Ferrimicrobium sp.: one gene and its partner. Each later gene encodes a partner of the first gene's protein in a complex. Links are inferred from orthologs where the notes say so. Each region holds a gene or a part of one and is shown on either strand. Other genes may lie near its edges.

Region 1 (11,416 bases):
CGAAGATGAGCCGCCCTCCTGAGGGGATGATGCTGACGACGTTCGCAAAGATGAGGATCGACATACCTTGGCCAACCCCACGCTCGGTGATCGACTCCGCCATCCACATCACCAGCGCAGTGCCAGCGGTGAGGGTGAGCACAATAAAGAGCACCCTGGGAATGGTGAAATCGGGGATGAGATCAAGGGACTGCTGATTCCCCAGGATGACCCCGAGGCCGCTATGGAAGACAAAGGCCAACCCAGTCGCCTGCAACACCGCGAGCCCGATCGTGAGGTAACGTGTCGTCTGGGTGATCTTGCGCTCGCCCGCAGAGCCCTGATCACGCCACTCCGTCAGCTTGGGGATCACCCCGGTGAGCAACTGAATGATAATCGACGACGTGATATAGGGCATGATCCCGAGGCCAAAGAGAGCTGCCCTCGAGAGGGCACCACCGGAGAACAGGTCAAGAAACCCAAAGATGCCAGCACCTCGCGACTGCGTCACCAGCTCATGGATCGCCGAGTAACTCACCCCTGGGACCGGAATGTTGGACCCCAACTGGTAGATACCCACCATGAGAAGCGTGAAAAGGACCTTATTCCTAAGGTCCTTCACACGAAAAATATTAACAAAGTTCTGCAGCATCAGCTTACTAATCGCTCCTGGCTCACTACCGATTCATCAAGGCGTTACCCAACGAAGGGCGACGACCTGACTTATAGGGCAACGGTATCTCCGTGACGGATCCACCAGCTGATTCTATCAGCTCGCGAGCAGCCTTCGAGAATCCATGCGCCGAGACCTCAAGGGCAGCACTCAGCGCGCCACGCGCGCAGATCTTGACCAGCGCTCCCTTGCGGATCACGCCAGCAGCCTCAAGGGCCTCCGGCGAGATCGTCGTCACTCCCCGTTCGGAAAGAACGGCCAACTGGTCCAAGTTGACAACGGTGTAGGAGACACGAAAGGGATTATCGAACCCGCGCAGCTTCGGGATACGTTGCGTCAGGGGAAGCTGACCACCCTCGAAACCAACGGGGATCGTATCGCGCGCACCCTGTCCCTTGGTGCCACGACCCGCTGTCTTGCCACCCTTACCACCGATACCGCGCCCAACACGCCGCTTACGGGTCTTGGCACCCTCATTCGGGGCTAGTTCATGCAGATAAATCATTGAATCTCCTCGACCACTACCAAGTGACGTACGTTGCGCAACATACCGCGGATCTCGGGGCGGTCGGGAAGCACATGCTCTCTCCCAATACGACCGAGTCCGAGTGCACGCAGCGTCCCCTTATGGATCGGCTTGGAACCAATCAAGGAGCGCACTTGACGCACCCGCAGTTGCTTTTCACTCGTTACCTTAGCCATGTGACGCCTCCTGTTGACGCTTACGCTCTTCATACGAAGCGAGCATGCCCTTTGGAGCGATCTGATCCGGATACTTCCCGCGGGCCTTAGCGACCTGATCGGGACTCAGTAGGTGGGCCAGGCCATCCATCGTGGCGTGAGCAACGTTGATACCGTTGGAGGAGCCGAGCGACTTCGCAAGTACGTCGGTGATCCCTGCCATCTCTAAAATCTGACGCGCCGCCCCACCAGCAATCACGCCGGTACCTGGAGCCGCTGGCTTTAAGAGCACCCGCCCTGCGCCAGCCCGTCCAATGATTGGGTGAGGAATCGTTGTACCAGCGAGCGGCACGGAAATCAGCTTACGACGTGCCTCTTCGGTGCCCTTTTGTACGGCGATGCTCGCCTCTTTGGCCTTCCCATAACCGATGCCAACCCGTCCATTGCCATCACCCACGACCATCAACGCCGTGAAGGAGAATCTACGGCCACCCTTGACGACCTTTGATACTCGATTGACCTTGATGGTGCGATCTTCATACTGGCTTTCGGCCATCTAAAACTCCAGTCCCGCCTCGCGTGCGGCATCCGCAAGCGCAGCAACCCGACCGTGATACTGAAAACCACCACGATCAAAAACAACCTGTGTTACCCCGTGCGCGACTGCCCGCTCGGCGATGACCTTACCGACCTTGATCGCCGCTTCGCAGTTACCGGTCGAGCTGCCGGCAAAGTCGGCCTCAAGGGTGGAGGCAGCGACGAGAGTCACCCCTTGACTATCATCGATCAACTGTGCGAACATGTGCTTATTAGAACGGTACACCGCCAACCGTGGTCGCTCTGGCGAACCGACAACCTTACGACGCACCCGTTGGTGACGCCGCTTCTGCCGACTATGGGATTGGTCTATTGACATCGCTACCTACTTCCCAGCCTTTCCAACTTTGCGCACAACCTTCTCACCCTCGTACCGCACACCCTTACCCTTGTAGGGCTCCGGTTTGCGAATTTTCCGAATGTTGGCCGCAACTTGTCCGACCAGCTCCTTGTCAACCCCCTGCACCACCAGACGGGTCGGCGAGGGCGCCTCAAAACCAATGCCCTCAGGAGCCTTGACGATGACCGGATGAGAGAATCCGAGAGCAAGTTCAACCTCACCGGGCGAGCGCAACTGCGCACGATACCCAACGCCAACGATCTCGAGCTGTTTACGGTATCCCTCACTCACGCCAACCACCATATTGTTGACCAACGTCCGCGACAACCCGTGCATAGCCCGTGCCTGTCGCGAGTCATCGACTCGACCTACGTTCACCGTGCGCTCATCGAGTGCAACGGTGACCATCGGCGGCATCTCGCGCTCCAACGTCCCCTTCGGTCCGTCGACCTTGACCTTCGTACCCTCAACGGTGATCGTCACTCCATCGGGAAGAACGATAGGTTGCTTACCTATTCGTGACACTCTTTAACTCCTCTACCAGACATGACAGATGACTTCGCCACCGACACCAGCCTTGCGAGCGTCGCGATCAGTCATCAATCCGTGCGAGGTGGACAACACCGCCACGCCCATACCGCCAAAAACTCGCTGGATCGAAGCAGCCTGCGTATAGACACGAAGGCCAGGCTTGGAGACGCGGGTAATGCCATTGATAGCACTATCACGTCGCCGTGACCCTACGTAACGCAGCTGGATCTCGAGCACGGTCCCTGGGCCAGCTGCTGCTGGCGCAACGGCGAAAGAGTCGATATACCCCTCCTCTTGAAGGATGCGCGCCAACTCCGTCTTAATCTTTGAACCGGGCATACGGACTACCTCATGCCGGACCCGAGTCGCATTACGAATTCGAGTCAACATATCAGCGATTGGATCAGTCATACTCATGGCTAACCTCCTACCAACTGGCCTTCGTCACGCCAGGGATCTCCCCCAGGTGCGCCATCTCTCTCAGGCAGATCCTGCAGAGCCCAAACTTCCGGTAGACCGCATGGGGACGTCCACACCGCTGGCATCGCGTGTAGGCACGAACTCGATATTTGGGACGGCGATTGGACTTCGCAATCAGCGCTTTGGTTGCCATTTACAAACCTTCCTTCCGGAATGGGAAGCCAAAAGCAAGAAGCAAGGCTTTGCCCTGTGCATCCGACTCCGCTGTCGTGACAATAGTGATATCCATGCCACGGGTGGCATCAATCTTGTCGTAATCAATCTCTGGGAAAATCAGTTGTTCATTCACCCCAAAGGAGTAGTTGCCATGACCATCGAAGGAACGCGGGTTCAACCCCCGGAAGTCGCGGATCCTAGGAATCGCTATGGCGACCAACCGGTCGAAGAACTCCCACATCCGGTCACCCCGCAACGTCACCATCGCGCCGATCGGCATGCCCTCGCGTAGTTTGAAAGCGGCAATCGACTTCCGGGCGCGACGAGTTGCCGGTTTTTGTCCGGTAATCGTCTCTAGGTCGCGAATGGCTCCCTCGAGGAGCGACTGCTGCTGAGTAGCCCGGCCAACCCCCATGTTGACGACAATTTTGTCGAGGGTAGGAACTTGGTGAACGTTGCCAACGCCCAAGGTCTCGAACAGCTGAGCTCGTATCTCCTGGTCATATCGGACCTTGAGTCGAGGTCTCGGTGTTACGGTAGTCGTCATAGCGCCGTCCTGCACTTCCTGCATACGCGAAACCGCTTGCCAAACTCATCAACATCCATACTGATGCGGGTTGGACCACACGACGAACAGATCACCGCCACATTGGAGGCATCGATCGGCAAGGACTTTTCGATGATCCCACCCGGAGTGGTAGCGTCGCGAGCCTTGGTATGGCGTTGCACCACGTGAACCCCCTCGACCAGCACCTTACGCTCCTGAGGGAACGCCTTCAAAACCTGACCCTCAGAGCCGCGGTCTTTACCAGAGAGCACGCGTACCCTATCTCCACTCTTCAATCGCATTACAACACCTCCGGTGCCAAAGAAACGATACGCATGAACCGCTTATCGCGGAGCTCACGACCGACGGGGCCGAAGATACGCGTACCACGAGGCTGCATCTGATCGTTGATCAAGACCGCAGCATTATCATCGAACCGTATGTAGCTTCCATCCGCGCGGCGAGACTCCTTACGGGTGCGCACCACCACACACTTGACAACATCCCCACGCTTGACACCTGCTCCTGGCAACGCATCCTTGACCGTGGCGATAAACACATCACCAATACCGGCATACCGACGACGGCTACCGCCGAGGACTCGAATGCACAGTACCTCTCGAGCACCGGAATTATCCGCCACTCGTAGACGACTCTCCTGCTGGATCATCTTGCACGCTCCACTACTCGGACCAACCTCCAACGCTTGAGCTTCGACAGAGGCCGGGTCTCTTCGATCTCAACAGTATCCCCCACATGGGCATCATTATTCACATCATGTGCATACAGCCGTTTGGTCTTGGAGATCGTACGCATGTAGCGTGGGTGGCGCACCCGCTGGTTCACGAGCACCACAATGGTTTGATCCATCGCCTCTGAGGCCACTACGCCCTCGCGAACTTTACGTTGCGGGCGCTCTTCGTGCGACTCGCTCATCACTTTCCTCCTCGGGCGACGATCCGTCGCTCACTCAAAACGGTCTCGATACGCGCAAGCTCCTTGCGCAGTGCACCGAGTTTTGCGGTATCGGTGCCCTGTGCGGAGGCAATAGCAAAGCGATGCCGAAAGAGTTCTTCCTTCGTCTCGCCAAGCTTAACTAACAACTCGTCATCGAGCATTTCTCGATACTCAATCGCCTTTGTCATCGCGTTCCACCAATCGACTCCACGCCCTCTTTGATAACAAAACGCGCCTTAATCGGGAGCTTTTGGATCGCTCGCTCCATCGCCTCGCGTCCGAGTTCCTCACTCACTCCATCGAGTTCGAAGAGGATCTTGCCAGGGCGAACAACCGCCACCCAAAACTCTGGATTACCTTTACCCGAACCCATGCGCGTCTCAGCCGGTTTCTTCGTGACCGGCTTATCCGGAAAGACGCGAATCCAGACCTTTCCACCACGGCGTACGTGGCGGGTCATCGCAACACGAGCAGCCTCAATCTGGCGAGCCGTGATCCAACCAGGCTCAAGCGCCTGAATACCGTAGCGCCCAAAGCTGACCTCGGTTCCTCCCTTGGCCTTGCCGGTCAGTCGACCGCGATGGGTCTTGCGGTGTTTCACCTTGCGGGGCATCAGCATCGACTAATCCACCTCCTTCTTGAAATGCGGAGCCTCATGCCCCTCATCCTTGGTGCGGCGTTCGATGTCTTCCTCTTCAGCCAAGAGACGTTCGAGCTCCTCTGGCACAACTGGCTCCTCCAACAACGCCGTCGGGGCAGAGACCAACTCCTCGACCACTGTCTCCTCGGCAGCGCGCCGTCGTCCACCACCCGCGGTGATAATCCGTCGAGGACGGTCGGGAAGACTGGGACGAGCTGCACTCGCCACTGCCACCTGGTACGGGACGATATCCCCACGGTAGATCCATACCTTCACACCGACCGTGCCGGAGTTGGTATGCGCCTCTCGTAAGCCATAATCGATATCCGCACGCAAGGTATGTCGTGGGACCCGGCCTTCGCGGTGGGTCTCACGGCGAGCCATCTCAGAGCCGCCGAGGCGACCCGAACATTGCACCGTTACACCCTTGCCGCCTTCTTTCATCACGATCTGAATCGACCGTTTCATGGCCCGGCGGAAGCTCACTCGACGGGATATCTGGTCCGCGATGCTCTGAGCGACGAGGGTCGCATCGAGCTCAGGATTACGTACCTCCTCGACATTGAGCTGTACTCGTGGATAACTCGTTAACTTCTCAAGCGCCTTGCGGAGACGATCGACCTCCGAACCCTTCTTTCCGATGACGATGCCAGGCCGAGCCGTGTGGATATCGACCTTTAGACGATCGCGCGTACGTTCGATATCGATCCGAGAGACCGCCGCCGTCGCGAGCTCGCGCTGCAGCCAAGACCGGATCTTGTAATCCTCGATGACCCACTTTTGATAGTCCTTGTCGGCGTACCAACGCGACTTCCAATCAGTGGTGACACCCAGACGAAACCCATACGGGTGTATCTTTTGACCCATTACGAGTCCTCCTGTCCTACTGCTGGCGTCTCATCATCGCCGGCCACTGTCTCAGCACCAACCACTGCGTCCGTCTCCGATTCGTCGGTCGGATTACTCGCGCTGGCTTCAACCACGTTCGCTTCAACGACCAGTTCCTCTGCCCTGTCCTCGGTTGCAACCTCTCCGTTGACCTGGGGAGCCTCTGCCGTGCCTTCGAGAACGGAGTTGTCAACCATCTCCGTGCTAGCGTCGGCGAACGATCCTTCATCGACCTCGCCGGTGGCGGCGTCGACCGCCTTCGGAGTCCTCGCACTCGCCTCGCTGGCGTTGTTCGTCCCCCGGGAGGAAGCTACTCGTTGGGCACGACGGGCGCTCTGCCGTCCAGAGTTCTTTGCTGCCTCTACTCGTCGCATCGACAACGGCATCTCTTCTACCACGATCGTGATGTGGCAGCTGCGCTTGCGCACCCGCGTCGCTCGGCCTCGCGCACGAGGACGAAACCGCTTGATGGTGGGACCCTCATCAGCGAACGCTGCAGCGACAAACACCTCATCGGCTCCCAAACCGTAACGCACCGTCGCATTCGCGACAGCAGATGCCAACAACTTCCCGACGACTTCGCTTGCCTCACGATTGACTAAGGACAGGGCGCGAATCGCTTCTACGGCCGACTTGCCGCGAATGAGATCGAGAACCTGCCGAGCCTTCGTAGGACTCATCCGAAAATACCGAAGCACTGCGCGTGCTTGATTCGCCTCCAACGTCTCGGCCACTATCGTCTCCTCGCCGTCTTCTCTTGGCCGGCGTGATACCGGAATGTCCGCGTCGGCGCGAACTCACCCAGTTTGTGTCCCACCATTGACTCAGTGACATAGACCGGAACATGCTTGCGTCCGTCATGAACAGCAATGGTGTGCCCTACCATGTCAGGGATAATCGTTGATCGGCGCGACCATGTCTTGATCACGCGCTTTTCGTTCTTCTCGTTGAGATCATCCACTTTCTTCAAGAGATGATCATCGACGAAGGGACCCTTCTTTAAACTTCTTGGCATCTACTATCTCCTGGCTCCGCGACCGCGACGTCGTCGAATAATTAACTGATCCGAATCTCGATGCGCTCGACGGGTACGACCTTCTGGCTTACCCCAAGGAGAGACCGGATGCCGACCACCTGAAGTCTTCCCTTCACCACCACCAAGCGGGTGGTCAACGGGGTTCATCGCTACGCCACGCGTCTGTGGTCGGATACCCTTCCAACGATTACGGCCCGCCTTGCCGATCGAGAGCAACTCGTACTCGGCGTTGCCGACCTCACCGATGGTGGCACGGGCATCAGCCGGTACTCGTCGCATCTCAGTGGACGGGAGACGCAGGGTTGCATAGACTTCATCGCGCCCAACCAGCTGCACACTCATGCCAGCACTGCGCGCTATTTTACCGCCCTGTCCAGGGCGGAGCTCAACGTTGTGTACCACCGACCCGACGGGAATAGCCCGCAACGGGAGCGCATTGCCAACGGTGATATCCGCACCAATCCCCGATTGGACCTTGTCACCAACCTTGAGTCCGCGGGGGGCGAGGATGTATCGCTTCTCGCCGTCATGATAGTGCAACAATGCAATACGAGCGTTGCGGTTCGGGTCGTACTCAATAGCAGCAACCGTCGCTGGCACGCCGTCCTTGGTCCGCTTGAAGTCGATCAACCGATACTGCTGCTTGTGACCGCCACCCCGGTGCCGGGCCGTCTTGCGACCCTTGGCGTTGCGCCCACCCGTGCTCGCCTTCGGCTGCAAGAGGGACTTCTCTGGGGCCTTCTTCGTGATCTCATCAAACGTCGAGACGGACTGAAATCGCCGTCCCGCGCTCGTTGGTTTACGCCTACGAATCGCCATGACTACCTACCTCTGCAACAACTCGATAGCAAAACCCTCGCGAAGTGTCACGTAGGCGATTTTGGTATCGGGACGAAAACTAACCTTGCCGGTGCGACGGTTCCGCGTCGACTTACCCTTGCGATTCAGGGTGTTGACCTTAGCAACCTTGACCTCGAAGAGCTTCTCGACTGCCTTGCGGACATCGATCTTGGTCGCATCCGTATCTACCTCAAAGGTGTACACACCGGTATCCATCAGCTGATAGCTCTTTTCGGAGACCAACGGCCGCCGCAACACCTGATAACGATCCCCAGCGTGCATTACTCACTCTCCTTGTCACCAAGACGTTCAACGATGCCCGCCAAACCCGCCTCCGTGAACAACACCACATCGCTCGTGAGAACCGTGCGTGTCAGCAGGGAAGATGGCGTAGCAATCATGAGATCTGGCAGATTGCGGAAACTACGAACGATGCCGTCCTCGTTTGGCAATGCAACCAGCGATACATTCTTTCCCGCAAGACCGGCGCCCTGAACGATCGCAACGGCCCCTTTGGTTGAGGGGACCGGTACGGCTCCTCGCAACACATAGATTGCCGCCCCGCGAGCCCGGTCGGAGAGCGCCTGCTTCAACGCGGCCCGAACCATCTTCTTGGGTGTCGCCTGCGCATAGCTGCGTGGACGGGGTCCATGAACAATACCACCACCGGTGAATTGCGGTGCGCGGGTCGAACCCTGCCTCGCATTGCCTGTACCCTTCTGTCGGAAGGGCTTGGCTCCACCGCCAGAGACCTCGGCTCGTGTTTTCGTCGAATGGGTACCCCGTCGACGATTCGCCTCCTCGGCTACGACCACCTGGTGCAGCAAGCCGATGTTGGTGGGAATATCAAAGATCCCATCAGCGAGTTCAACCTCGCCCTCGATGGCTCCGGTAATGCTGACGACTCGTGCCTGTAGCGTCATAGTCGCTTCCCACCTTTCACCGTATCGCGGATGACGACCATCGCCCCGCGAGGACCGGGGACCGCACCCTTGATCAGCAGCAATTGACGGTCCGGCTCGGACCGCACAACCTCGAGATTCAAAATCGTCGTGCGCTCGCTACCGTACTGTCCCGCCATACGAGTACCTTTAAAGACGCGTGCCGGCGTCGCACAAGCCCCAATCGAGCCCGGGGCACGATGCTTTTTGTGGTTACCGTGGCTAGCTCCCTGGCCCTTGAAGTTATGCCGCTTCATGCCACCCGAAAAACCATGTCCCCGGCTAGTGCCGATCACATCAACATGATCACCTGAGCTGATCGCAGAGGCGTCGATTTGCGAACCGACGCTCATCCCTTCGGAACCCTCAAGGCGAAACTCCATGATTCTGCGTCCCGGCTCCACACCCCTGGAGGTGAACTGCCCGAGCACCGGTTTGGTTAAGCGCGAAGGCTGTACCACCCCGACCGCTACCTGCAAAGCCTCATACCCATCGCGCTCGACCGTCTTGCGGCGCAGGACCCTCGCAGGAAGGACGCGAATCACGGTGACCGGGACCACGCGATCGTTGTCGACCCAGATTTGGGTCATGCCGATTTTCTCGCCAACCACTGTTTTACTAGCCATGAATTCCTTCAATCTTTGCAACGGCACGTACGCTTAGCAGCGCATTGGTGCCAAAAGGTCAGAACTGCCGGAGGGTCCCATGAAGGCACAACCGGACACAAAATGACCAACTAATACTACTCTGTCAGCACCCACGACCGGGCCTCCAACAGGGTTATTTACACGTTTTGTATTTTGATCTCGATGTCGACCCCTGCCGGCAACTCCAATCGCTTAAGCGCATCTACCGTTTTTGCAGAATGATCAACGATATCAAGCAACCGCTTATGGACGCGCATCTCAAAATGCTCACGGGAATCCTTGTACTTATGCGGCGAGCGGATCACCGTATATCGATGGATATCCGTCGGCAACGGCACGGGACCGACAACCTTGCCCTGGGTACGCGTGACTGTGTCCACGATTCGACGAGTCGACGCCTCCAAAATTTCATGATCAAAACCCTTGATTCTGATTCTGATCCGCTGCTTTTCGCTCATTTCTCTCCGTCTCTGTGCCGACACCAGGCCAACACCTCACCAAACACAGGGAATGGCCCGGAGCGCACTCCGGGCCATTCACCAGCGAACTACTTAATAATCTTCACGACACGACCAGCGCCAACGGTTCGGCCACCCTCACGGATAGCAAATCGAAGGCCCTCATCCATCGCAATAGGCTTTCCGAGTTCCACTTTGATGGTGAGATTATCACCTGGCATCGCCATCTCGGTACCCTCAGGCAGCATGATACTTCCCGTAACGTCGGTCGTCCTGAAGTAGAACTGCGGGCGATAGTGATTGAAGAACGGCTTGTGTCGTCCTCCCTCGTCTTTGGACAGAACGTAGACGTTCGCCTCGAACTCCGTGTGCGGAGTGATGCTTCCTGGCTTGCAGACCACCTGACCGCGCTCGACATCGGTTCGCTTGACACCACGGAGCAAGACACCGACGTTGTCGCCGGCCATGCCCTCGCCAAGCTCTTTGTTGAACATCTCGACGCCAGTCACGACCGTCTTCTGCGTGGGGCGAAGACCAACAATCTCGACCTCCTCAGAGACCTTGACTTTACCAGCCTCGACCTTACCCGTTACCACAGTTCCACGACCGGGAATTGTCAAAACATCCTCGATCGGCATAAGGAAGGGGCGATCAAGCGGACGCTCAGGCACGGGGATGTACTCATCGACCGCGTCCATCAGCTCGATGATCTTGTCCTGATACTCCTTGTCGCCCTCAAGAGCCTTCAAGGCCGAGACACGAATGATCGGAGTATCGTCACCGGGGAACTCATACTCGTTCAGCAGTTCGCGAACCTCGAGTTCAACGAGATCCAAGAGCTCCTCATCGTCGACCATGTCGGCCTTGTTGAGCGCCACGACAATATAGGGGACACCGACCTGGCGAGCGAGCAACACATGCTCACGCGTCTGGGGCATCGGACCATCGGTTGCCGCCACCACCAAAATTGCACCATCGACCTGAGCGGCACCCGTGATCATATTCTTGATATAGTCCGCGTGTCC
Region 2 (16,831 bases), on another replicon or contig:
GTCATATAGATGCCACGCGTGCACTCCTGGAGGGTCTAGTCGATCGAATCGACGATGTGGCGATGAAGGCGATGTATCTCGACCTCGTTGCTCAACACGAAAAAGATCTCATGACCGCCTTCGAGCTCTATCGCGACCACAACCAACCCGTCCTTGTGCACTGCACAGCCGGGAAGGATCGCACCGGTATCGTCGTGGCACTTTGGCAGCTCTCACAGGGCGTCAGCATGCGAGACATAATGGAGGACTATCGCCTCTCGTCCCTCTATCGGACGTTACCACGTTTCTTGACTCTTCGGCCAGATCTCCTCGCCGCCGATGTCGACCCACGCAACATCCACAGCTACCTTTCAACCCAGAACGCTTCGCTGGCGGCGGCCCTCGCGGCACTCGACTTGAACGAGTTTGGGTACCGCCAACGACACGGCGATTGGTGAAGCCAGGAACGCCCAGGGGCGTTCTCATCTGCTTTCCCGACGATAAGTGACCGTGTACCCACCACGCTTACGGGGGTATCAAGGGGCATGAAAGGCGGGATCGCCCGCCTTGATCGAGTCGACACATTTGGCGCAATTGCAACTCCCTGTAGCATTATTTGCGAGTGCAACGACTGGCACTTGTTCCCCCAAGCATCTCCTATCGGCTCGCCAACGTCCTGCTAGAGTGCGATATTTTCGATCGCCGACACCATGACGGCCACAGCGTCACGTGCCTAATTGACAAGGTCGTAACAAAGCACTACGCTTTGGTCAGCGACCACGGATGTCGCAGCAGAGAACGAGCAGCGTTCCAGACCGCTTCTAAGGGGGAAGAATGGCCGACGATGGCGCAACAATTGAGGCACTGTTTTCTGAGGGGCGAAAATTCGAGCCGCCAGCACATCTGCGAGAGACGGCAGCGATCAACTCGCCTGCAATCTATCGCGAAGGCGAGGACTACGAGACCTACTGGGCCAACCAAGCCGAACGAGTGTTGTGGAGGCGACGGTGGGACCGAGTGCTTGATTGGTCGAATCCTCCCTTCGCACGGTGGTTTGACGGAGCCACCCTCAACATCACCGAGAGCTGTCTCGACCGGCATGCGGCCGCGACCCCCGATAAGGTGGCCTACTACTTTGAGGGAGAGGAGGGTGACACCAGGACCCTCACCTATGCCGACCTCTTAGCTGAGGTATCTCGGCTTGCCAACGGGTTGAGTTCGCTTGGGGTCACCAAGGGTGATCGTGTGGCGATCTACATGGGCATGATCCCGGAATTTCCGATCGCATTACTCGCTTGTGCGCGACTCGGCGCGATTCATTCAGTCGTCTTTGGCGGCTTCTCTCCGGAGGCACTCGCCGATCGCATCAACGATGCTCAAGCCAAGGTGCTCATCACCTGTGATCAGTCTCGGCGCAAAGGCCAACTCGTTGAACTCAAGGCTTTTGCCGATCGGGCACTTGAGAACGCTCCATCAGTCGAGCATGTCGTCGTCGTCGAGCGTACCGGCAACGATGTCGCCATGCAAGAGGGCCGAGATATCACCTATCGGGCACTGACCGAGAGCCAGCCCTCGGTCCGCGAAGCGACCGAAACCTCAAGCGAGGACCCGCTCTACATCCTCTATACCTCCGGTACCACGGGACGCCCGAAGGGCATCCTCCACACCACTGGAGGGTATCTCGTCGGTGTAGCAACTACGCATGCGCAGGTCTTTGACCTTCGACCCGACGACGTCTACTGGTGCACTGCTGACATCGGATGGGTCACCGGCCATAGCTATATCGTCTATGGACCCTTGGCCAACGGAGCAACGAGCGTCCTCTATGAAGGGGTACCCGACTATCCGGACAAGGACCGCTACTGGGCGATCATCGAAAAGTACCGGGTAACCCAGCTCTACACCGCCCCTACCTCAATCCGTACCTTCATGAAGTGGGGAACGGAGTTCCCCGACCGCCACAATATGGAGTCATTACGCATCATCGGCACCGTCGGAGAACCCATCAACCCAGAGGCATGGATGTGGTACCGGCGGGTCATTGGCGGAGATCGATGCCCGGTCGTGGATACTTGGTGGCAGACAGAGACAGGCAATATGATGATCTCTCCCCTACCGGCTATCACCGCCGCAAAGCCTGGATCAGCTACGATCCCCCTGCCTGGAATAGGTGCTGACATCGTCAATGAAGAGGGGGACTCGGTCCCACTGGGTGGCGGAGGCTACCTCGTATTGACCCACCCGTGGCCCGCCATGGCTCGCACGATCTTCGGAGACCCTGAGCGATTTGTCGATACGTATTGGTCACGGTTTTCAAACCCGAGCGCGGGGGTTTGGCGCTACTTTGCTGGCGACGGAGCCAAGCGTGACGAGGATGGCTACTACTGGCTCCTCGGGCGCGTCGATGATGTCATGAACGTCTCCGGCCACCGGATCTCGACACTCGAGGTGGAATCCGCACTCGTCGATCATCCATCGGTTGCTGAAGCAGCAGTCATTGGACGCAACGATCCTATCACCGGGCAGGCGATTGCGGCCTTTGTCACCCTTCGATCGGGAATCGTTGGGAGCGAAGCCCTCATACTTGAGCTCCGCGATCATGTTGCAGACAAGATCGGGAAAATAGCGCGGCCAGCTTCCATCGTCTTTACCGATGAGCTGCCAAAGACCCGCTCAGGAAAAATCATGCGGCGACTGCTCCGCGACATCTCCGAGCAACGAAAACTCGGCGACGTCACCACACTCGCCAACGCCGATGTCGTGCAAGAGATCGCTGATCGAGCACAGTCGATGAAGGCCTCGACTGAGGAGTAGCACCTCATCATCAGTCTCACCGCGCCAGGGGATGGGGGATTGCAGATGAAGACAACAAATTCGACCAGGACATATTGGTACCTTGCGGGTCATGATTGACGAACCCGTAAGGGCAATCTGTCACAAGGGCTAAGCGCCCATCGCCAACACCGATGGGTCCAAACAGGGGGGAAATGGACGAGCTAGTTCCACACACGCTACGCCAACAGCAGAGACAAGGCTTTCAACCACAAGGCCTTCAACCGCAACGACAGCACTCAGGTTTGCCCGTCGATGTGCGATCCCAACGACGGAACGCACTGCCCCAGGCAACCGTCGCGGGAGGCCCAAGCGACAGGCCGACCAACGCTCGAGAACCAGCGACTGGGGGGTGCCTATCGCAGTAGCCTTCGAAGACCACAGAGTCAGGACCTACAAGAATCTGATCATCTACACCAAGTCATCGTTCCTGTCGTACAGGAACACGTAAGTACCTTCTCATAGAAGAAAGGAACGTACATGTCAGCTAAGGAAACCTATGCGGATCCCGGACATTGGGCGGTTACCGCATTCTCGGCCACTTCATTGATGCTGGGTATTATTAATGCCCATCTCATCAATGGAACAGCCGTCGGCATTATCATCCCAACAGCCTTCATCTTCGGTGGCATTGTCCAGATCATCGCCGCCATCATCGAAATTGCGCGTGGCAGCACCTTTGGGGCAGTGGCCTTTGGATCATATGGTCCATTTTGGATCATCGTCGGCCTCTATCTACAGTTCTACGCCAAGACCGTAGCTCCGGCAAGCGTCGGCACTGCCTTTGCGCTCTTCCTGTGGATGTTCGCGATCATCTCCCTCTATCTCTTTATCGCATCGCTCAAGACCGACGTCGTCCTCGCGATCATCCTCTTCCTACTGGTGGTCACCTTCGTGCTTCTTGCCCTCGGACAAGGAATGAACTCGACAAGCCTGACGGAAGCCGGCGGTTGGGCAACCATCATCTTCGCTGTCCTCGGCTTCTACCATGCAGCCTCCGGCACGATCGCTTCGACCTGGGGGAAGGTACTGCTACCAATTGGACCACTCACACCAAAACCGATGGTCCCACCAGATCAGGACCCACACCATGTGATGTCACCAGTAGATCGCTGATCTACCAACCGTCAACAGAGAGAGACCCTAACCCCTCTCCCTGGTCCAACCAGTGGCCGACGTCCTTCATGGATGTCGGCCACTGGCGTTTGCAAGAGAGACAGCGAACCACATCAGCGCCGGTTCCCGATCAGGTCCGGCTCCACCGCTGCCGGGAACTATCAGAGTGTTCAACTGGACAGCGAGCGCACCAGCGTGGCGATCAGCGGCTCAAAGGGACCGCCCTTGAGTATCTGGTAGAGACGAGACGCGGTCTCGTGCGCAGCAGCGCGATCCGGCTCCCTCAGGCACACCGCGAGCTCTTCAAGCAGGTCTGGCACTGCCTCATAGACGGGGAGTTGATTCAGGCGACGTATCGCAACAGCACCTTGGCCGAGACCGGCGAAATCACCCGCGATCGCACAGCGCAAGGACCGGTCAAGTGCACTGATCACCTCGCGCTGTCGTTGACCGTCCATCTCGACCCCCTTATCCCGAACCGACGCTACCCGCATCTCGTTCGCGGATACGTCATCACTGTCAACGTAGCATCACCGTCAACGTAGCATCAAGGTAGCAAAATGACATACTTTGGATCTCGCAGCTCAATCAATGTGACTAGGAGATCGCAAAACTGCTCCTCGCTGCTCCACCGGAGCCGGTCAAGCAACATCCCCGGATCATCGAGCGTGACGCCAACCGATCGCGATAGCGCCTCAAGATTCTCAAGATCATTCCGGTCGGCCTGACCCGTTAACAGACCGAGCACTACCGAGATCCGCTCAGCAGGCTGACATTCGCCACGACCTACCTCATCGAGCACACCTCCAAGAGCGAGGGCGGTCTTCTTCGAGATCCTCACACCCATGGGAGGATCCGTCGACTAACTCGAAACGCGGAGGCCTAGATCATCAAGGAAAGCGATCATATCCTCGAAGGACAGCCCAAGAACGGCACCGATGATTTTGAGATCATCGGAACGTACGGTCATCACGCGACCGTTGAAATCCTGCCGTGAGACCTGGATCATCGACAGATAACGGCTGATGAGATCGCGTTCAGGTCCAATCATCGACGAAAGCCTGGCAAGGTCGATCGTACACTTGACCGATCCAGTAACCCGTGACCGTGCCACACCGGCACTTATCTGTCGTTCAAGCCCTGCTAAATCAATACGGCTCTGATCATCAGTCAACGAGGCCACCCGGTCCCGATTGCTGAGTGCGAAGAATTCTCGACCAGCGAGTTCTGGTGGCAATAGTTGATCGACACCGACATGGTAGAACTCCGCGAGACGCTGTAGTCGCGGTACTGAAATTGACCGCTCACCACGTTCATAGGCCCCGAGAACAGACGCCTTAAACTCTTTTTCAGAGATCGCCTCGACTGCTTGCAGCGAGTAACGCTGCTGCTTGCGTACGGATCGCAACCGCTTCCCTACTTCGCGTGCGTAGTCTCGCTCCGCCTGATCCATTGACACTCCTCGCTCCATCCCACAGAGGTCACGCGTTTACTCCGTGTAGCCGTATACTACCAGGGTTTATCGCAAATACATACCAGTGATGCCCGTAATGTCGCCAAAAGTATCGAACCTGCTACTGCTGCCGTCTCAATCCGCAAAATCGGTAGCCCAAGACTCACTCTTGGTATGGAATCAGGTGCAACAATCGCACCTGATTCGGGCCCAACCACCAGCGTGGTCACCCCCTTGGGCAAGGGGCCTCCAGCGGGATCGAGAATCGCCACTCCTTGTCCTGCTCTGGCAAAGTACTCATGCGCTGGAATCGGAGGATCAATCGCTGGCAGCCACAGACGCTCCGACTGCTGGGCTGCTTCACGAGCCACGCGCTCGAGGCGTTCCAGATGCGCTGGCGACAACTGGGCACCACCGCGCCGATCATGGACATCCGAGAGTAGATGGATACGATCAATACCCGTTTCGGTCAGTTTTTGCACCGCCCACGACAGGCGCTCACTTGAGGGCAAGAACATGGCAATCCCAATGTCGGGTTCCTCGCGGGGAACAATCGAGATATCCGAGAGCGGAACCAATCGCGCGTGGTCCTGAATCGCCTCAATCGCCACTGCACGGAACCGGCCATGACCGTCTCCAGCAAACAGGTGATCACCGTTGCGCAGGCGACGCACCGACACAAGGTGATGAGCGAGCTGCCGCGAAACGACGAGAGTCGAAAGATCGTCAACAATGATAAAAGGGTGGAGGCGCTCCATCCTCCGCTACGGCTTAAACGCCGACTTCAACTTCGAGAAGATACCATGCTCATGGTGACCGAGGACCTGTTCGCCACGCAACTCTGCGAGCTGACGAAGCAACCCCTCCTCCTCTTCGCTGAGCTCTTTTGGCATCTGCACATCCATCGCTACAATCAAGTCACCACGACCGCGACCTCGACCTGAGAGGACAGGAACTCCCTTGCCCTTGAGGTGCACCGTGGCCCCCGGCTGCGTACCTGGGGCGACCTCGATCGTCTCGGGTCCATCGAGGCTTTCGAAGTCCACCTGCGCACCGAGCGCCGCCTGCACGTAGGAGAGCGGTAGCTGCATCCACAGATCATTGCCCTGTCGTTCAAATCTCTGCGAGGGCGCGACGTTGACATGCACATAGAGACTCCCTGGCTGACCACCTCGCGGCGCAGCGGCACCCTTACCAGTGAGACGGAGCACAAGACCGTTATCAGCGCCTGGCGGCACCTCGATCGTGAAGTGACGTTCAAGGGTTTTGCGACCCTCACCACGGCAGTCAGGACAGAGATCGGTGATCACCTTGCCCTCACCATGACAGACGTCACAGGTCATGGTTGTCACCATCCGACCGAGGAATGACTGCGTCACCCGCTTGACTGAACCACTCCCCTGGCACTGAGCACAGACCGTTGGAGAGGTACCCACCTTCGCACCTGATCCACTACAGGTCGGGCACGTGGTCGGCATCTTTAAGGAGATCTCCTTCTGGCAGCCGAAGACGGCCTCCTCGAAGGCGAGATTGACCGCCGTCTCCATGTCCTCGCCACGGCGCGGACCTGGCGCCTCCTGGCCACCAAACCCTTGGCCAAAGACCGTCTGGAAGATATCGGTGAAGTTTGGTTGGAATGGGCCACCACCAAAGGGATCGCTGCCCGCCCCACCGGAGGAGCCATAGAGATCGTACTGGCGACGCTTCTCAGGATCGCTCAGCGTGTCGTAGGCCTCGGTTACAAGCTTGAAGCGGTTCTCGGCGTCCTTATCGCCGCCGTTCACATCCGGATGTAGCTGCCGAGCCAGCTTCCGATACGAACGCTTGATATCCTCGGCAGTTGCGCTGCGTGCAACGCCCAATACCTCGTAGTAGTCGACCACGTTCCTCCTTATCGCACCGCACGCGCGACTTGCGCACTCAGTGCCTCAACCGCCGCTAGTGCTCGCGAGTAATCCATCCGAGTAGGTCCAATCAATCCGATAGAGCCTACGAGTTCGCCATCGATCTCACAGGGTGCCACCACGAGCGAACACTCATTGAGTGCCTCAACTCCGCCTTCATCACCGATGCTGACCATGCTGCCGGTCTCGATCAACGTACGGATCAGGTCCACAACATGCACATCGTGTTCAAGCGTCTCAAGTACTCTCGCAACCTGATCGAGCTGTTCGAGAGCGGCAGCCGTCTTCGAAAGCTCACGTACGCGCAGTCCAACCTCTTCGCGTACCCGCAGTTCGCGTAGCGCTGCAGCTACTTCGCGGGTGACGGTGGTGACCAACGGTGCTTGGTCGTCCAACAGTGGGACCACACCAGCAGTACTCGCGTCCGGGCCGGAAACCGTGTCGAGGTCGATGAGTGCGCTCATGTCGGTACCCACCAACGTCGCCGACAGGCGCGCACTGACGTGACTCGCTACCTCGTCACTCACCTCAACGCTGGGGTGCACCGTCGTGCGTTCGACCGTGCCCTTGGACCCCACCACCACTACCAACAACGTATCTGGACCAAGGCAGAGCACCTGAATCGCCTTATAATCCTCCGTCGACACAGCCCACGTCGTCATCACTGCGGTGTAGTTGGTCTGCTGTGACAAGAAGGTCAGTGACCGCTCAAGCACATCCTCAAGTGCGCCCTTTGCCGTACGCAAAAAGTCAGCGACGTCATGTTCAATCTTGGCCAACTCAACAGGATCGAAACGCAGAAGCCGATCAACAAAATAACGATACCCACGGATCGAGGGGATACGTCCTGCGGAGACATGCGGTTGGGTTAAATAGCCCTCTCGTTCCAGATTGGCCATCTGGGAGCGTACCGATGCCGGTGACAGGTCGAGTTCAGCTGACTCCAGGACGTGCTGGGACCCCACTGGAGAAGCAGTACGAATGTACTCAACAATGACCGCGAGAAGAATCGCCTCTTTGCGTGCGCCTAGTGACTGATCAACCATAACCGAGAACCTGACCTCAACAAAATCTTTGACTACGCTATCCCACTGGATTACCCCACTAGGTGCTGTCGCACTCAGTGGCTTGTTCTATAGTCTAGCTTTCAACAGACCCGGGTTGGTTTTTTGCCCGTAACTGCACGAATCGGGCGCATCGGGCGCGCTACATCGCAAGGGTGGCCGCTTCTGTTACATTCCATTCTGTGCCGCATGCCACTCTGTGCCGTAGGCGAGGGAACATCGACACGTTACCGATACGCCGCGAAGCACTGACTAGAGAGGGTCGAACCAATAGAGCCGTGAACAGGCCCTACCACGGTCAGGTGGTTCATTCGACTCGGTGACCGAGAGGTTAACCCACTTGAGATCCCCAGCAACCGCCACCAAACAATGGCAATATGCCAGAACAGAAACGAGTCCAAGCAACGGAGCAAACCACTGACCGACACCGGACCATTCCGACACCGACAGGCTCGGCCCTAGGACGAATTCGATCCACGAAAGAACTGTCTCGCACCGCCACGACGATACCACCGTGGACCGGCCTCAACTCCCAATAGAGAAGCGGTAGCTGCTAATCCTTGGCGTGGGCCAACTGGGCCATGAGACGCGACTTACGGCGCGCCGCCTGATTCTTATGAATCACACCCTGAGATGCGGCCTTGTCGAGGCGCTTCAGTGCGAGGCGCACGGATGCATCATCCTGGGTGGTGACGGCATTCTTGACACGGGTCTTGAGCTCTGAACGCACTGCCTTGTTTCGCTCGCGCCGACGCTCATTCTGACCAATGCGCTTGATCTGACTCTTAATATTTGCCAAGGTTGACTCTCCCAGTTGCGTTCACCGCTTAAAAATCCGATCTCCCAGCATAGCATCAGGTCATGACTGGACGCGCCGTGGGCCTAAGCTTACCTGCGCATGCTGGACCAATCTCACATCCGTAACATCTCAATCATCGCCCATATCGATCATGGCAAATCGACCCTCTCTGATAGGATTCTGGAGCTCACCAAAGCCGTGGACCCTCGACTGATGCGCGAACAGTACCTCGACTCGATGGATATCGAGCGTGAGCGCGGCATCACCATCAAAGCACAGAACGCTAGCGTTGAGTGGGGGGGCCACCGGATCAATCTGATCGACACACCTGGGCACGTCGATTTTGGCTATGAGGTGAGTCGATCCCTTGCCGCCTGCGAAGGCGTCGTCTTGTTGGTGGACGCCTCTCAAGGCATCGAGGCCCAAACCCTAGCAAACTGCTATCTAGCCCTCGAACACGACCTCGAGATCGTGGCCGTACTCAACAAGATTGATCTCCCAGCCGCCGAACCCGATCTGTATGCCAGTGAGATCGAGAACGTGCTTGGTATCGATCGCACCAGTATTCTGCGCATCTCAGCCAAGACCGGTCAAGGTGTGGCCGAGCTCCTTGACGCCGTCATCGAACGGGTACCACCACCAACCGGGGATCGTGATGCCCCACTCCAGGCGCTCATCTTTGACTCGCTCTACGATCAATATCGAGGGGTCGTTAGCTCCCTCAGGGTCATGAACGGAGTGATTCGCTCCCACGACCGTGTCACCTTCATGCAAGCCCAGCGCAGCCACGACGTCGAGGAGATCGGGGCACGCCGTCCAGTCATGACACCGGTCGCTGAACTCGGTCCCGGCGAGGTCGGTTACCTGATCGCGGGGATCAAAGACGTTGGGGAGGCACGTTCGGGTGAGACGATCACCCAAGCGCATCGGCCAGCACAAGCCCCACTACCAGGCTATGAACACCCAAAGCCGATGGTGTTCTGTGGCCTCTACCCGATCGACGGTGACGAGTTTGAGGAGCTGAGGGACTCCCTTGACAAGCTCATGCTCAACGATGCCAGCTTCACTTTCGAACCGGAGACATCAGCCGCCCTTGGCTTCGGTTTCCGTTGCGGCTTTCTTGGACTCCTCCATATGGAGATCGTTCGTGAACGTCTGGAGCGCGAGTTCGGCCTCTCGTTAATCGCTACAACGCCAAGTGTGGGCTATCGCGTACTTGACACCAAGGGTGAGCTCCTCGAGGTCGCCAATCCATCCGCGATGCCAGCAGCGAACCTCATCACCGAGATCGCAGAACCCATGCTGAAGGTCAACATCATCACACCGGCCACGTACATCGGTACCATCATGGAACTTGCCCAGTCAAAACGGGGTGAGCTGGTAAAGATGGATTACCTCTCTCCCGAGCGGGTCGAGATCAACTATCGCCTGCCATTAGCGGAGATCGTGATCGACTTCTTCGATACGTTAAAGAGCAGAACAAAGGGATACGCCTCGCTCGACTACGAGCCCGATGGGTATCAGCCGGCCAACCTGACCAAACTCGATATCCTCATCGCTGGTGAACCAGTCGATGCGTTTTCTACCATCATCCACCGTGACAAAGCCTATGACTATGGGCGTCGGCTGGTTGCCAAACTGCGTGAACTCATTCCACGTCAGTCATTCGATGTTCCGATACAGGCCGCTATCGGCACCAAGGTCATCGCGCGAGAGACGGTCAAGGCCTATCGCAAAGACGTTATCGCCAAGTGCTATGGGGGTGATATCACCCGTAAACGCAAACTCCTTGAGAAACAGAAGGAGGGCAAGCGTCGTATGAAATCAGTCGGTCGCGTCGAGATCCCACAGGAGGCGTTCGTCTCCGCGCTCAGCATCGGAAGCTAGCGCATCGATCGTCGCTACCGATCCGGCCCGGCGCGCGATGACCACGGCCACCCACCACAACATCGCAAAGGCACTAGACTAGTGACGTGGTTTTTCCCAAATCCCAGCGCAGCCAGGCGAATTGCCAGGGTCGTTCGACACTGAGTCGTTCGACACTGACAAGCCGTATCGGAGTGACCGCCCTGGTATTAGTCTCCATTCTGCTTGCCCTGACAATAGGTAGCCTGTGGCTCGGGATACCGCTCGCCATCGCTGTGACGGTGTTCGTGATCAAAAAGCGCAGTTGCCTGTACCACCTACCACCGCCGCCCCCAAACGATTGACCCACGACAAGTAGCCCACCACCGCTCATTCGAACGCCTCCTGTGCTACGCCCCACAGGTAACGCACCAACACTGCATCACCCAAACATTTGGGTAGCACCATCTCTCGGAAGGCAACCACAGTCGCGGTAAAGCCTTCTCGCTTACCAGGCCACCGCTATCTGCGACTTCGCCGTAACTTTGGGCCACTCACCATCGTTTGGCGGGTCCTCACCCGCGAGCAGCATCATCGGCAAGACGGCCCCTGCCTGGCATCAACCCCGCCAAGAGGAGACAATGTAGTGCCGGTCGCCAACCGCCCAGATCTCCATAGGCTCACCAGTCGGCACGGTAGTGAAGAACCCGCATCAGGAGTATCCTCGTGCACGTCCCAGCGCTGAATTCGTCGGAAGCGGCATTGGTGGAGCGTGCAGAGCACGGTGCTCTGCATCCAAACCACACAACAGCCGAATGCTCGTCCAGGTCGCATTGCTAGCCCAATGCACGGCAAGGTAATGTGCACAAAGTAAAGGACCTTTGGCCCTGGCAACCATTTTGAAGACACACTATAATCAACTTATCGTGAGCGTAGACGCGGTAGTAAGGCTTATGGGATAGGAGTACAATCATGAAACTGACGAAAACGATTCTAGGACTAACAAGTGTTGCAGCATTGACAGCTGGCACTACAGCAGCGGCGACGATTCTTGGTTTTGGAGCCCAGGCTTATGCTAGTACTCCAAGCTTCACACTTACCTGTCCCGACATTCCGGTGGCTGGTACCGTTCCATTCACGGCAACCCTCGTAGGTACAGCTACTCCCAGTACCGCAAGCAAAGGTTCGACCGTCTCACTGAATGGACTTACCCTCGATGTAACCGTTCCAAAGAATTTGGTAGAGCTTGGAGTACAGTTCAAACTCAAGACACTTCCTCTTTCGTTCGTCATCCCGGTGGTGACAACAAGTGGATCGCCATCCACTATTGATGAGACCTTCGCCGGCAATCTCCCCATACCAGCAACCCCTGCGTCGGTCTCCATCTCGTTACCTGCATCACCATCGACTGCCACTACCACCGCCACCGCACCCGGAACCTTGGCCTTCTCCGTTCCAACAACCGGGGTGCAGTTCACTGTCGAAAACACCATTAAGAGTTCCTGCACCGTACCACAGGCCGAGACCATCGCTAGCACGACGGTGACCTCACCGAGTCCAACGACTCCACCGTCATCATCGAGCACCCCACCGTCATCAACGAGTACCCCCTCACCGACACGCTTGGTCACCGGACCTCCACAAGCCCCGGGCGGCTCACCCCTTCTGCCGATCGGCATAGGGGTGGCAAGCCTAGGCGTCGCAGGTTTGGTCGTCCTCCGAGCCAAGAGGGTCGTGGGGAGGGCAGACGCTCGGTCTGACTCCTAGCAGCACCAACGCTAGGGCTAAGCAATGACGAAGTCACTCTAGCTTCTGGGTCACTCCTGCCAACAGCGAGCGTCCTGCCATGCGCGGGACGCTGTGGTGATCGGCACGGACGCCTACTGAGGTCGAGAGCGGTCACTAGCCTGGGCTGGGATCGTGATCGTTTCGCAGCGTTTTACGCTCGATTAACGATGCCAAGCTGCTTGCAGTCAGTTGAGGTGCCGACCGTTGGTGCCCTCCTCCTCGCATACCCCGCCGAGCTCAGCCAGAACAACTCGAGCTCTTCAAACCTCGATGCGACCACGAGAGCGCACTGCTCACGCTCAATATATTGGAGTGCTTGGTCGCAAACCATCATCTCTTAAGACTACCCTGCCGCGTTGGCAGCATACACAATTGAACCCACATGATGGGAGCTCACCTCGAAACACAGGCCAGTCTATTACCACCTCTACCTAACAAGTAATTCCTCACCAGCGTACGACTACTGCTAACCTCATAGGTTGGATGTGCTAAGTACATGCCACTGCGGGGCTAATATTATGACCTAAACACACACATCAATAGCCTCATCAATTACAAGCTAACCATAGACAGTTCAGAAGCAGGCGAGACCCATTACTACTTGGCCCAAGACGAGTATCAATCTCGACTGAAACAAATATTTCTCGCGTATATGATTATATATTTGAAAGTATCCAGGTGTAGTATTATTTATATTCAGTGGATGATTGGAGATTTCTGTGAACGCAGGAGATACCGCATGGCTCTTGGCCAGTGCTGCGCTAGTGATGTTCATGACGGTGGGGCTAGCCTTCTTTTACGGAGGTCTAGAACCTCAACGAAACGTCCTACACATGTTAATGATGAACTTCTTTTCCATCTCCCTGGTGACCGTCTCATGGGTGAGCATAGGGTTTAGCCTCGCCTTCGGCCCTGACATGGGCCATGGCTTCATCGGCGATCTGCATTATGCCTTCTTGATGCACATGGGCGGAGTCTGGCCTGGCACGCATGTACCCAAGCTCGCCTTTATGGCGTTCCAGTTGATGTTTGCGATCATCACGCCAGCATTGGTCAGTGGTGCTATCGCTGGACGCGTGAAGTTCAGTTCTTGGGTCGCCTTCGTCCTCGCTTGGAGTATCGTCGTCTACCCTCTCCTTGCACACTGGCTTTTTGACTCAAGTGGTTGGCTTTATCGACTGGGCGCACGAGACTTCGCCGGTGGCGCGGTAGTACACGCGAGTGCTGGTACCGCCGCCCTGATCTTCGTCTTGATGTTAGGCCCAAGAATCAAGCAGTCCCGTGCGACCTATGCACCACATTCAGTCCCCTTGGTGCTCCTCGGTGCAGGTATCCTTTGGTTCGGCTGGTTTGGCTTTAATGCGGGGTCGGCTCTCGGCTCCGGCCAGCTTGCCGCAAACGCCTTCGTGGCCACTCAGCTGGCAGCAGCCAGTGCAAGTATTCTCTGGGCGTTCATGGAGCGAGCCGTTACCGGTCGGGTCACGGTCATCGGGATCGCCACCGGTGGCGTGGTAGGTCTCGCCACCATCACACCAGCGTCCGGCTTTGTAGGCCCAATGCCAGCGCTGCTCATCGGCGCCCTTGCAGGGGTCGTGAGCTTCTCGGCGGCTCGCCTCTTGCTGCGTTGGAAGCGATTCGATGACGCCTTTGGCGTAGTCGCGTGCCATGGAGTAGGTGGATCCTTCGGCATGCTGCTCGTTGGCATCTTTGCGGATTATCGCTCCAACCCCGCCGGTTTAGTAAGAACAAACGGCTCGCATATCAACGGATTGATCTTCGGGCACTGGGCCTCCCTCGGAGATCAGGCAATCGCTGTTATCGCTGTTATCGCGTTTACTGCTGTGGTAACGTTCGTCATACTGATCGTGATCAAGGCAGCGAACGGCCTTCGAGTCCCTGAGGTCGAGGAGGTTGGCGCAACCGGCTTGAACTCCCTGTTTGACCAGGTGGCCTATGAGTCTGAGCCCGCTCCTGCGAACAACTGACGATGTCATAAGATACTCGCAATCAAGGAGAGACCGAAGCCACCCTAGCGCCACTTCACCTCGGATGGAAAACCTTTCTACATGCCTACTGCAGACAGGTGTCTCAGGAAACGTTCGATATTAGAACGCACCAGGAGAGCATCCTAAAGGTGACCTCGGAGTAGAAGACTGACAAGCTATCGCAGCGGCCGACGCGATGCACCGTTCAGATCGCGATCTGTCGGCACCTCCCAGCTTGCCAACTCGCACCCAGGAAATCAACATCACTCATGCTCTCCGGCCGCCTGAAGTATGGTCAGAGCAACCATCCTGGCGCGGTCTTGGGTTGTCGCAAAACTGGAAAACAATGCAGGCTCCTCGCACTCGAACACACGTGAACAAGCGAGTGGTGAAGTCTATGACCATCATTAAAAAGCTGCATTGCGATCCTTGCGGACCGAACGCTCCTTCAAACCTTGATCGAACCACCGCGTCAAGAAAATGCGCTACGGCCCCAGAAGCAACAGTCAACATGCACCCGACAAGCACAAGTCGCAGGCCGCATTACCTCTGCCGAATCATCGCCATAAACTCTCAACGACTCCAAACAGACAGCGCGCCAACCAGGCACAATGAGTCCCGCTTGACAAAGTACACCCAATAGAGTTAGAGTTGCTCTAATTCCATCCTAGGGTTGTGTGCCGAGGGGATGAGGTCGTGGTGCTCCCGAGTGGGAGCACAGGGTTGGTGCCCCTCCCCTAGGACGGCCGAAACCATCCTAGGGTTGTGTGCCGAGGGGATGAGGTCTTTCATTGGGCCAGCACGCTCGTTCGTGCGCTATGGTGTTGAGCAACCGACTTGTCCTGTCGTCTCCAGCCATCGATGACCACCTGCAGTTCATTCACGCTGTTCATCACCTTGGTCATCAGTTCGTCGGTTCCACGGAGCGCACGCAATTCATTGACACTCCGAGCTACCGCAGCAGCCAACTCTGGTCGGATACCAATCGTGGCACCAACTTCCGAGGGAAGAATTTCGCCAGCCACGAGAACCGCCTTAGCCAACCCAGCCGCGTCAATATCGGGCCAAGTCGCCACACTCAGGTCGTGTACAAACCCGAAGAGACCATCGCCGTGACTCTTCATGGCACATTGCGCAACTACCCTCAACCCTCTCTGCACAACCAGAGCTTCGAGACGATCCAGCGAATGCCCAGGGTCAAATCCATAGGTCATGAGAACCGCTACCTGGGTCGCGGCACCAACGGGTAGCTGACCAACTAGCCTCTCCGTCGCCGGGCTCGCATGCTGCCCGCCGACGACCAGACCATCCACCCAAGTAGCCAGCACCAAAAGATCAAAATCTGCCACCATGTCCGAGCTAACCTGATCAACTGGAACCGCAACAATCTCATTCGTTACTGAACTCAACAGATCGGCAAGCCTCAACGCCAATGCTCGCGTCGTACCCCCGGGCGAGTCAATGCTGATGAGCACTCTCGGTGGACGTAGTCGCCCTACCACCGACGGGGCGAGCCTCGAGGAGCGATCCAACAGGCTCCTACCCAACTTACGTCCTTGGGCCATCGCCTCGACGACCGTCGAGGGTCCAATCAAGGAATCTCCAACCACGTAGATATGATCCTTCAAGGCTATCTGTGCCCGAGCCCGAGCATGTTCTCGGCCGACGGATAGATCACCGACGGCCATCCGTCGAGAGACATCATTGGCGAGACCGTTAAAGATGCCACTGGCCACCCAATGGCGATCCTTAATAATTGGAACCTCTTTGCGAACTGGCAGCGACGGAAACGTGGCTAATAGATCGGGTTCAATGCGATAACCGAGGGCTGCAACGACCTCATCTACCTCCATGACCCGGAAGACCTTATCCGTCACCTTGGGACGCTGTTGCCGATCTTCCTGTACCGTGGCCACCAAGGTCGCCGCGATACGACCATTCGCCAACGGTCGAAGACTGGCTACCGTCACCGAGAACAGGACTTCAACGCCCTCGTGTTCCGCCTCCCCAAGTTCATCCGGGCGGACAAGCGAGAACCGACGATCCATCCAGTCAACACAGGTCGC

Evidence for each region.
Region 2: rpsJ (region 1) and rpsT share a complex: the UniProt entries of both Bacillus subtilis proteins name them as parts of the 30S ribosomal subunit. The link is inferred for Ferrimicrobium sp. from one-to-one orthologs.

The regions. Positions count from the first base shown.
Region 1 is NZ_DAHXOI010000008.1:54,371-65,786, reverse strand. Bases 8,732-11,416 are described here. They hold rpsJ (30S ribosomal protein S10), read right to left. Parts: upstream 10,392-11,416; coding sequence 10,071-10,391; downstream 8,732-10,070. Other genes in these bases: tuf (elongation factor Tu), read right to left, coding at 10,481-11,416; rplC (50S ribosomal protein L3), read right to left, coding at 9,265-9,912; rplD (50S ribosomal protein L4), read right to left, coding at 8,732-9,268. Outside these bases: preprotein translocase subunit SecY, read right to left, coding at 1-631; rplO (50S ribosomal protein L15), read right to left, coding at 657-1,157; rpmD (50S ribosomal protein L30), read right to left, coding at 1,154-1,354; rpsE (30S ribosomal protein S5), read right to left, coding at 1,347-1,889; rplR (50S ribosomal protein L18), read right to left, coding at 1,890-2,249; rplF (50S ribosomal protein L6), read right to left, coding at 2,256-2,795; rpsH (30S ribosomal protein S8), read right to left, coding at 2,808-3,218; M7Q83_RS07255 (type Z 30S ribosomal protein S14), read right to left, coding at 3,229-3,414; rplE (50S ribosomal protein L5), read right to left, coding at 3,415-3,984; rplX (50S ribosomal protein L24), read right to left, coding at 3,981-4,286; rplN (50S ribosomal protein L14), read right to left, coding at 4,286-4,654; rpsQ (30S ribosomal protein S17), read right to left, coding at 4,651-4,920; rpmC (50S ribosomal protein L29), read right to left, coding at 4,920-5,129; rplP (50S ribosomal protein L16), read right to left, coding at 5,126-5,560; rpsC (30S ribosomal protein S3), read right to left, coding at 5,564-6,448; rplV (50S ribosomal protein L22), read right to left, coding at 6,448-7,203; and 5 more genes. UniProt on the Bacillus subtilis protein: Involved in the binding of tRNA to the ribosomes.
Region 2 is NZ_DAHXOI010000010.1:46,833-63,663, reverse strand. Bases 7,525-10,454 are described here. They hold rpsT (30S ribosomal protein S20), read right to left. Parts: upstream 9,148-10,454; coding sequence 8,902-9,147; downstream 7,525-8,901. Other genes in these bases: lepA (translation elongation factor 4), read left to right, coding at 9,247-10,454; hrcA (heat-inducible transcriptional repressor HrcA), read right to left, coding at 7,525-8,330. Also shown: M7Q83_RS08335 (tyrosine-protein phosphatase), read left to right, coding at 1-437; acs (acetate--CoA ligase), read left to right, coding at 814-2,793; M7Q83_RS08325 (acetate uptake transporter), read left to right, coding at 3,292-3,927; M7Q83_RS08320 (hypothetical protein), read right to left, coding at 4,098-4,385; M7Q83_RS08315 (hypothetical protein), read right to left, coding at 4,475-4,774; M7Q83_RS08310 (transcriptional regulator), read right to left, coding at 4,790-5,380; M7Q83_RS08305 (RsmE family RNA methyltransferase), read right to left, coding at 5,437-6,138; molecular chaperone DnaJ, read right to left, coding at 6,145-7,263; more of hrcA, read right to left, coding at 7,272-7,524; more of lepA, read left to right, coding at 10,455-11,034; M7Q83_RS08280 (hypothetical protein), read right to left, coding at 12,063-12,623; M7Q83_RS08275 (ammonium transporter), read left to right, coding at 13,500-14,765; M7Q83_RS08270 (FAD-dependent oxidoreductase), read right to left, coding at 15,554-16,831. UniProt on the Bacillus subtilis protein: Binds directly to 16S ribosomal RNA.